3 regions of the Pallidibacillus thermolactis genome follow, and region 1 is predicted to be linked to each of the others. Evidence: predicted binding sites of a transcription regulator. Region 1 holds the regulator's gene; each other region holds the start of a gene.
The links. The regulator LexA, encoded in region 1, represses DNA repair genes until DNA is damaged. The targets are predictions, from matches to a motif close to CGAACATATGTTCG.

Region 1 (3,294 bases):
GCATTCGTTCCTCGATTTGATAAGTTCAGTTCAGGTCGATAACCTTTTTCAACAGCTCGTTCCATTCCTCTTTTTATTTTTATATTATGTAATTTTCTTTGATATTCTTCGACAAGGGCAACAATTTTTAAAACCATTGAATCTGCATCGGAAATTTGTAACTCTCCGTTATCTGATATTGTATAGATTTTTACCCCCAACTTAATTAGTACATGTAATAAAGCTATTTTGGCGTTCCCTCTTCCTAATCTTGTTTCATCTTGAATTAATAAAATGCGGTCATCCATATTTTCTAAATGTTCCATAACTTCCAATATTCCTGGTCGATCTAAATCATAACCACTTGCTTGTTCTTTGACAATTTTAACGACTTGGAAATTATGTTGATTTGCTAAATAAATTAATTCTTCTTCTTGCCTTTGTAATGAAGACTCTTGTGTATCTTTTTCCGTACTGACACGACAATATATAATTGCTTGCAAATAAACACCTACTTTTTCAAGATCTTATCTCTATTTTATTTCATTGAACTTTTCCATTCAACTGCGTAGTCAATATGTTGGTTTTCAAAATCTTGGTTTTCCTGTTCAATATGACTCTCAGACATTGTAAAGACATAAACGAAACTAAAAATGATAGATATGATTATTAATAGAATAACATAACAATAATTTTTCCAGAGTCTTTGTAAGATCATGATAACCACCCCAACCGAATATTTGTTCGTTTTTTGTTAAAGAAATTATAATACGAACATATATTTGTGTCAATATTTATCACGAAAATTTGTTCGTATTTTTCTCGAACTTACGTTTGTCAAACATCTGTCCGTCATGATATACTATTAAAAAATATGTTTGCGAGGTGGAAAATATGACCAAATTATCAAAACGACAACAAGAAATACTAGATTTTATAAAAAGAGAAGTTCGTGAAAAAGGTTATCCGCCATCTGTTCGTGAAATTGGTGAAGCTGTCGGTCTATCGTCTAGTTCTACTGTTCATGGTCATTTAGCGCGTTTGGAAAGTAAAGGTCTAATCCGTAGAGACCCAACGAAACCTCGGGCAATTGAAGTTTTAGATGGAAGAGAAATTACTGAACCAGAAGTACCTGTTCGCCAAGTGCCAATCGTAGGTCGTGTAACCGCTGGACAACCGATTACTGCTGTTGAAAATATTGAAGAATACTTTCCTTTGCCTGAAAAGTTAGCACCTAGCGGTGATCAAGTATTCATGCTTGAAGTAATGGGAGATAGTATGATTGAAGCAGGTATATTAGATGGGGACTATGTCGTTGTCCGTCAACAAAACAATGCCGAAAATGGAGATATCGTAGTAGCTATGACTGAAGATTATGAAGCTACAGTGAAACGGTTTTATAAAGAGAAGGATTATATTCGATTACAACCAGAAAATTCAACAATGGCTCCTATTATTGTAGAAAATGTAAAAATATTAGGAAAGGTCATTGGAGTTTATCGCCACATTTATTAAAAATATAATTTAACCATTGTAATTAAAAAGTCCTTAACTGCTCGACGCAGCTAAGGATTTTTAAATACTTTTATCTTATTGCAATATATCCGCACCATCTTAATAATTAGTGTTAGTGATAGTTTTTACCGTTGAACTTATATATATTTCTATTAAAATATTTTAATAAACCACTATCACCAAGTTATTTTTAAACATATTCAAAGACAGTTCTACACTCGGGTTTTGCCCTCAAATACTCGGTTCAGAGGCTTTTTTAACTTATTTTCGACTCGTTTTATCCTCGACCTCCCTTTACAATTAAATTCATATAAAAAACAATTCTTACGATATAAAAATATTCTATTAATTTGCGATCTCTTTATATAAATTTGCAAGTTCAATTGCTGTTACAGCTGCATCATATCCTTTATTACCCGCCTTTGTACCAGCACGTTCAATCGCTTGTTCAATAGTATCTGTTGTCAAAACGCCAAAAATAATCGGGACACCTGTTTTCATACTTGCACTAGCTACACCTTTTGCTACTTCATTACTAACATAATCAAAATGTGGAGTTGCACCTCTAATAACGGTCCCCAAAGTAATGACAGCATCGAACTTTTTAGATTCTGCTAATTTTTGTGCTGTTAGTGGAATTTCAAATGCACCCGGTACCCAGTATATTTCTATATTTTCATCTTCCACACCATGCCTTTTTAAAGCATCTTCTGCTCCCGTTAATAACCGTCCATTGATAAATTCATTAAACCTCGATACGACGATCGCCAATTTAAGTCCTGTTCCAATCAAATTTCCTTCATACACTTTTTTCACTTCTATCTCTCCTTCTATAAATATCTTAACATTCATAAATGAAAAAAGAATAATTTTTATAAATTTTAAACAACTAAACTAGTTGTTTTAATAAGTATCGTTGTAATTGTTCAATAGATACTAATTTACATTGAAATCGTTCTGCCATTTCAATAAGATGATTCAATCGTGCCATTGATCCGTCATCATTCATTATTTCACAAATAATACCGACCGGGTTTGCCCCAACTAATTTAGCAAAGTCAATGGCAGCTTCTGTATGACCAGGACGATTTAAAACTCCTCCATTTTTTGCAATTAAAGGGAACACATGCCCTGGCCTATTAAAGTCGGTTGCCTTACTTTGTGGGTCAAGGATTTTTTTGATCGTATGATAGCGTTCAAACGCACTAATCCCCGTCGTTGTATCTTTATGGTCGATCGAAACTGTAAAAGCCGTTTGTTTTGTGTCGGTATTATTTTCTACCATCGGATGTAAATTTAAACGATTAGCGATCTCTTCGGTAATCGGCGTACAAATTAATCCTCTTCCTTCTTTTGCCATGAAATTTATCGTCTCAGGGGTCGCAAAATCTGCTAAAGCTAGAAAATCACCTTCGTTTTCACGGTTTTCATCGTCAACGACAATAATTATTTTTCCTTGTTTTAAATCTTCTAATGCTTCTTCTATCGAATTGAACATTGGATTTCACTCCTCGATAAATATACAAAGAACGTATTGATTAAAATCCATTTTCTTTTAAAAAATCCATTGTAATACCTTTTGAATTGGTTGTTGTTCTTTTATTTTGTATAAAAGTATGCAAATATTTTGCAATCATATCGAATTCTAAATTAACCTTTTCTCCTTCTTTCTTTGAACCGATAATAGATGCTTTAGCTGTGTGTGGAATAAGAGAAATGGTTATCGTATTATGGCTCACTTTGAAAATAGTTAAAGATGTTCCATCAATCGCGATCGAGCCTTTTTCTAACACAAGGTGA
Region 2 (3,294 bases), on a different contig from region 1:
TTGTCTCACTGATCGCTTTTTCCATCGAATCAGTAATATTATCAGCATACATAATAACACGACCATTCGCATTTCTCGCAGCACGCCCAATGGTTTGAATAAGCGAACGTTCGGATCGTAAAAATCCTTCTTTATCGGCATCTAAAATGGCAACAAGTGAAACTTCTGGAATATCCAGGCCTTCACGAAGTAAATTAATTCCAACGAGGACGTCGAACTTACCAAGTCGAAGATCCCGAATGATTTCCATCCGTTCTAACGTCTTGATTTCCGAATGCAAATATTGAACTTTAATTCCGGCGTCTTTTAAATAATCTGTTAAATCTTCCGCCATCCGTTTTGTTAACGTCGTTACCAATACCCGCTCATCTTTTTCAATCCGATCTTGGATTTCGTTCATTAAATCATCAATTTGACCTTTTATAGGACGCACGTCAATGATTGGGTCAAGAAGTCCTGTAGGACGAATAATTTGTTCAACCATTGTCGGGCAGTGTTCCAACTCATAAGGACCCGGTGTAGCTGAAACATATACAATTTGGTTAATCCGCTCTTCAAACTCTTCAAATTTAAGTGGACGGTTATCCAATGCAGATGGTAGGCGGAAACCATGATCTACTAACACTTTTTTCCGGGCTTGATCCCCGTTATACATCCCTCGAATTTGCGGTATTGTCACATGAGATTCATCTACGACTATGAGAAAATCATCTGGAAAATAATCGAGTAATGTATACGGTGTTGCCCCTGGCGGTCTTAACGCTAAATGACGTGAATAGTTTTCAATACCTGAGCAAAAGCCCATCTCCCTCATCATTTCTAAATCATACTTTGTTCGTTGTTCCAAACGTTGAGCCTCTAACAGTTTCCCCTCGTCACGTAGTTCTTGTAAACGTTCTTCCAATTCCTGTTCAATATTCGCAATCGCCTTTTTCATAATTTCTTCCCTTGTTACATAGTGAGAAGCAGGATAAATGGCAACATGCTCGCGGTCTCCTAAAATTTCCCCAGTCAACGCATCCACTTCACGAATTCGGTCGATTTCATCGCCGAAAAATTCTACTCGTAGACAATGCTCATCCCGGGAAGCAGGGAAAATTTCCACAACATCGCCTCGAACACGGAACGTTCCTCGGTGAAAGTCAATATCGTTTCGTTCATATTGAATATCAACTAATTTTCGAAGCAATGCATTGCGATCAATTTCCATCCCTACACGGAGAGAAAGTACTAATTCTCGATATTCTTCAGGTGAACCTAAGCCGTAAATACAAGACACACTAGCGATAATAATAACATCGTTTCGTTCAAATAAGGCAGATGTCGCTGAATGCCTTAATTTATCGATTTCGTCATTAATACTCGCATCTTTTTCAATATATGTATCTGTTTGTGGGACATAGGCTTCAGGTTGATAATAGTCGTAATAAGAAACGAAATACTCGACAGCATTATTTGGAAAAAATTCCTTAAATTCACTATACAGTTGACCTGCTAATGTTTTGTTGTGAGCAATAACTAAAGTCGGTTTGTTTACTTCTTTAATAACATTTGAAATCGTAAATGTTTTTCCTGTACCTGTTGCACCGAGTAATGTTTGATGTTTTTTTCCGCTTTTAATCCCTTCAACTAATTGCCTGATTGCTTCAGGCTGATCACCTTGAGGCGTATAGTCTGACACTAACTCGAATTTTTTATCCAACTTTTGCATCCGAATCATCCTCATTTTCAAATTTTACCGACACAGCTATTCGATGGTTATATTGTAACAAACTATATTTAAAAATACTACTATTATGCGAACGAACATTCGATTTTATAAGACAAAATAACTAGAAAATAGATTTCACCAAAACAAAAAACGCCCTTTGGTAATCGTTAGGCGTTTACAATCTAAGCACTTTTGTTCTCAAAATGATATTTTTCAATCATCTGTTTTGAATACCATAAACCGATCGTTAACGATGCCGCATCGGCAATTACAACAAACAAACCTTCTGTATAACCTTTATAAGCCGAAGCAATAATTAATGCTAACGTTAAAAGAAGTCCTACTATATAGTTATATGTAACCCTTGAAAACAATATCACTAATAATCCTGGTAAGATGAGCGCAGCAACCACTTTCGTTATCAATTGAATCACCTCAATTGAATTAATATTATAAATATTTTATCACATTTTATCCACATTTGTATTTATTCATGCTTACTAATACGAAAAATTTAAATAAAAAATAATCAGTAAATGGATAATATTGGGGATATTTTAAAGAAAACGCTTTACTTTTCCACAAATTTTGTGGATGAATATCATATGCTTGTGGATATTCTCAAAGTTGTAAGAGGAAATTAAGACGATTATTTATACATTGCATTGTGGATTTGTGGATTAAGTTATTCACAATATGTGGGTAAGTTGAATAATATTGTGAATTACAAAAAAATGTCTGACCGTATTCATTTTTTCACTAGAGCAAATCTAGGATGAAAATACGGTACAGACATTCAGCAATCATCTATTCTTTATTCTGTTCGATAAATGGCCACCAATTGGCTTTTCCAAAGATTTTTACCATTACAGGGATAAACAATGGTAACATAACGACGGAATAGAGAACAAGACCAGTAATCACAATGGTTGCAATTTGTAATAACGATAGTACGCCACTCGGCATCATCGCTGCAAAGGTTCCACCAAGGATAATAACAGCTGAGATGATAACTGTACCCATTTTACTCATGGCTACAATCATTGCTTTATCAACCGATTCACCACGATACTCATTAAATCTTCCCATTAAGAATATACTGTAATCCACACCAAGTGCCATTAAAATGACGAAGGAGAAGAATGGTACAGCCCAGTTTAATCCTTCATATCCTAACAAGTTTACGAAAACAAATTCAGTAAAGCCCATTGTTGTAAAATACGTAATCGCTAACGATGCAATTAAATAAAGCGGCATTATGAGTGATTTGAACAGTATAATCAACACAAGACCAATACCGATTAACATTAATATCACTGTTCGAGAAAAGTCTTGATCCGAAATAGTTGATAAATCATTGTGCATGCTGGTTACACCAGCCACTTCAACATGAGCATTTTCCAATTTTGTATCGTGAACGGCCCGTTCAACCGCTTCTCCTAATTCATCAATATTCGCTATCGCGTCCATGGAATATGGATTTTCATCCAATAACACATCTAGTGTTGTAATTTTCTTATCTGGTGATAAGTACGTATCTAGGACTTGTTCAAATTCTTCCATTTCGAAGATTTCTTCTGGAA
Region 3 (3,294 bases), on a different contig from region 1:
TTTTTAGTCTGTTTCAAATATCACAACCTTAATAAATAAAAAAAGGATTTGAGTACACCATGGTGTACTCAAATCCTTTTTATTAACGGAGAAGGTGGGATTCGAACCCACGCGACGGTCACCCGCCCTAACGCATTTCGAGTGCGTCCCCTTACAACCACTTGGGTACTTCTCCATAACTTCTTTTAAGAACATGTAATATTATACAAGAGTTTTTACGTTTTGTCTATTATTTTTTAAACAGTACACAAATGTTATTTTTCTGAAATTCTTTGTGTACTGTTTTTTTATAAAATTAATCTACTAAATCAATATCGTTAATTTGTTTTAACGAGATTTCATGAATTTCCCCCTTTTCATCAATCAACTGCAGCTCTTTTATTATAAGATCATAGGAATGAATGGTACCTGTTACAACTTCATAATGATACTCATTATTGTTATAGTGATAAACAGCTACTTTTTGCTTCAATTCGATAGCTCGCTTCATCGTTTCGTTCATTTCCTCTAATTTTTGTTCGTCTATTTCTTTTGGTTTTTCCCACATATCTTCATTTGCCCAATCCCGTAGCATTTTAACATGTTCCGGCAACATTAAAGATGTCCATTTGATGCGACCACGATCACGAATCATTGTCTTATCCTCCTTTCCCATTTCTTTTATTTCAGTGGTTATAGGAATGAAAAAGAAACGGTTATGTTTTATGCTTTATGACCACCAACAAGTTGCGCTCTACGTCTTGTCGTACCCGCTTCTGTATACGAAACAGCCCTTAATATTGAATCAGAACCAAATCGTTTTCGAATGCCATCAACGGTATAACCTAATTTTTTTCTTTTCCATAGGTTTGGTTCAAAAAGATTGAGTTGAACATTTTCATCAGGACTAATATTGGAAAGGGAAATCGCGATTTGTCGCACTGTTCGACCATCATAAAACCGATCAAACAATTCAACACAAATTCGATAAAGATCCATTGTTATATTCGTCGGTATATCGATTGTTTTGGCACGATTAAATCCACCGCCTAGCTCTTCATGACTATAACCTATTGTGAGCGTAATGGTTCGTCCGACACACCGATGATTTCGTGCTCTCCTTGCCACTTCTTCACACATTTCCAAAATAACCGTTTTGATTTCTGTGACTTTTTTATAATCTCGCAGTAATATTTGGCTTTTCCCGAAACTAATTTGCCCATCCATAATCGGTGCACCAATTTCCGACAAATCCACCCCCCAAGCATGGTAATACAATTGGTTACCCATAATACCAAATTTCTTTTCAAGTTTGTCTAAATCGGATTGGGCGAGCTGACCAACTGTAAAAATCCCCATACTATTTAGGCGTTTTTCCAAACGTCGGCCAATTCCCCACATTTCACTCAATGGTGAAACAGGCCACAGTTTTTTCGGCACATCTTCATAAGTCCATAGAGCAATCCCTTTATGTTTTGCTTCCAGATCTAAGGCTAACTTTGCCATTAGCATATTCGGACCAATACCAATGGCACATGTTAATTGAAACTCACGCATCAATTCATCTTTAATTTTTTTTGCAATCTCAAGAACATCTCCCCATAAAACATCAGTGCCGTCCACTTGAAGAAAACTTTCATCGACACTATAAATATGGATTGCTTCCTTTGGAACATAACGGTTGAAAAGCCGAGTAATTTCTGTTGAAACCCGTAAATAAGTTGCCATTTTGGGCTCGATCAGATGAATTCGAGGGTCCTTTGGAATTTCAAAAAGTCTTGAACCCGTTTTAATCCCGTACTCTTTTTTTAAACGTGGGGAAGCGGCTAATACAATACTCCCTTCCCTGTCTTTATCCCCTATAACCGCCACTAAACTTTCCAACGGATCAAGGCCAGCCATCACTGCAGCACAACTTGCATAAAAGCTTTTAATATCAATACATAAAATATGCTTACTTGGCAACTTTTCATAATCAACCATGTTTTCCTCTCCTTTCATGTCAGTGACTTTAGAGGAGTTTCAAATTCAATTCGTTACATTGTTCATAAACAGAACGTTTGTTTGGTATAAATTATATGTTTTATTTTATGCGAATATACGTTCGAATTCAACTTCCTTTTTTTACCATAAGTAAAATCAGAATTTGTTATTTATGTTATAAACGTTGTACTTTTGAACATATAAAAGCAAAAGATGAAAAATTAATTTTAAAAATAAAAATGAGACTTTCTTAGTTCTAAGAAAAGTCTCATTTTGTATTCTCTAGTAAAAAATATTAATTTTGAACAATAGATTTAACAGCTTGTATGAAAGAGTCCATTTCAGTTTCGGTGCCAATAGTAACCCGAATAAACTGATCAATCCGCATTTTTTTAAAATACCGGACGTAAATGCCTTGCTCCTTTAATTTTTCATAAATATGTTTAGATGGAACTGTGTCATGACGAATAAATAAAAAATTCGCCTTTGAATCTAAAACGTGGAAAGATAAGTTTTTTAATTCTTTAGCAACGCGTTCCCTTGTTGCCATAATTTTTTCACGAGTTTCGTTAAAATAGTCGACATCTTCAATAGCGACTTTACCAGCTGCTAAAGAGAGACGATCCAATGTATAAGAATTAAAGGAATTTTTAATCCGTTCTAATCCTTCAATTAACTGTTCATTACCGAGAGCAAAACCAATTCGCATTCCTGCTAGAGAACGGGACTTTGATAAAGTTTGAATGATCAGTAAATTTTCATACTTAGGAATAAGGGATACAGCTGTGTCTCCACCAAAATCAATATAAGCCTCGTCAACAATAACGACCTTTTCACGATTATGTTTTAAAATTCGTTCAATGCTCTCTAATGTTAAAGCAATACCGGTTGGTGCATTCGGATTCGGAAAAATAACTCCACCAGGTGCATCATAGAATTGTTCTACTGGTATCGTAAAATCCTCTGTTAGTGATATTTCCCGATAATTTAAACCATATAAATTGGCATAAACAGGATAAAAGCTATATGTAATATCTGGAAACAAAATGTCTCGACCCGGATTGAAAAAGGCTAAGAAAGAAAAAGCTAATACTTCATCAGAACCATTGCCTACAAATACTTGCTTTTCATTGACATTGAAATATTTCGCTATTGCCTGTTTTAGATCATCTGCCGTCGGACTCGGATACAATTTTAAATCTTCATTTATATGCTGTCTAATTGCGTCTAGTACCTTTGGAGACGGGGGATATGGATTTTCATTCGTATTTAACTTAATAACGGAAGTAGATCTTGGTTGTTCCCCGGGGACATATGGTTCGATTCGCTTTG

Region 2: uvrB (excinuclease ABC subunit UvrB) is a predicted target of LexA. The motif match lies at 1,800-1,813, and genes of this name have one in related genera.
Region 3: OEV82_RS13360 (Y-family DNA polymerase) is a predicted target of LexA. The motif match lies at 2,073-2,086, and genes of this name have one in related genera.

What each region holds. Positions count from the first base shown of each region.
Region 1 is NZ_JAOUSE010000060.1:7,345-10,638, forward strand. Features, by position in the region: gene OEV82_RS14060 (YneB family resolvase-like protein) at 1-482, opposite strand, end outside; gene OEV82_RS14065 (hypothetical protein) at 518-697, opposite strand; gene lexA (transcriptional repressor LexA) at 874-1,494, shown strand; gene ribH (6,7-dimethyl-8-ribityllumazine synthase) at 1,840-2,310, opposite strand; partial or broken gene ribB (3,4-dihydroxy-2-butanone-4-phosphate synthase) at 2,405-2,992, opposite strand; gene ribE (riboflavin synthase) at 3,033-3,294, opposite strand, start outside.
Region 2 is NZ_JAOUSE010000003.1:58,078-61,371, forward strand. Features, by position in the region: gene uvrB (excinuclease ABC subunit UvrB) at 1-1,702, opposite strand, end outside; gene OEV82_RS01980 (DUF2198 family protein) at 1,894-2,145, opposite strand; gene OEV82_RS01985 (MMPL family transporter) at 2,519-3,294, opposite strand, start outside.
Region 3 is NZ_JAOUSE010000053.1:7,507-10,800, reverse strand. Features, by position in the region: gene OEV82_RS13375 (alpha/beta hydrolase) at 1-7, shown strand, start outside; tRNA gene OEV82_RS13370 (tRNA-Ser) at 87-175, opposite strand; gene OEV82_RS13365 (YolD-like family protein) at 296-634, opposite strand; gene OEV82_RS13360 (Y-family DNA polymerase) at 703-1,962, opposite strand; gene hisC (histidinol-phosphate transaminase) at 2,258-3,294, opposite strand, start outside.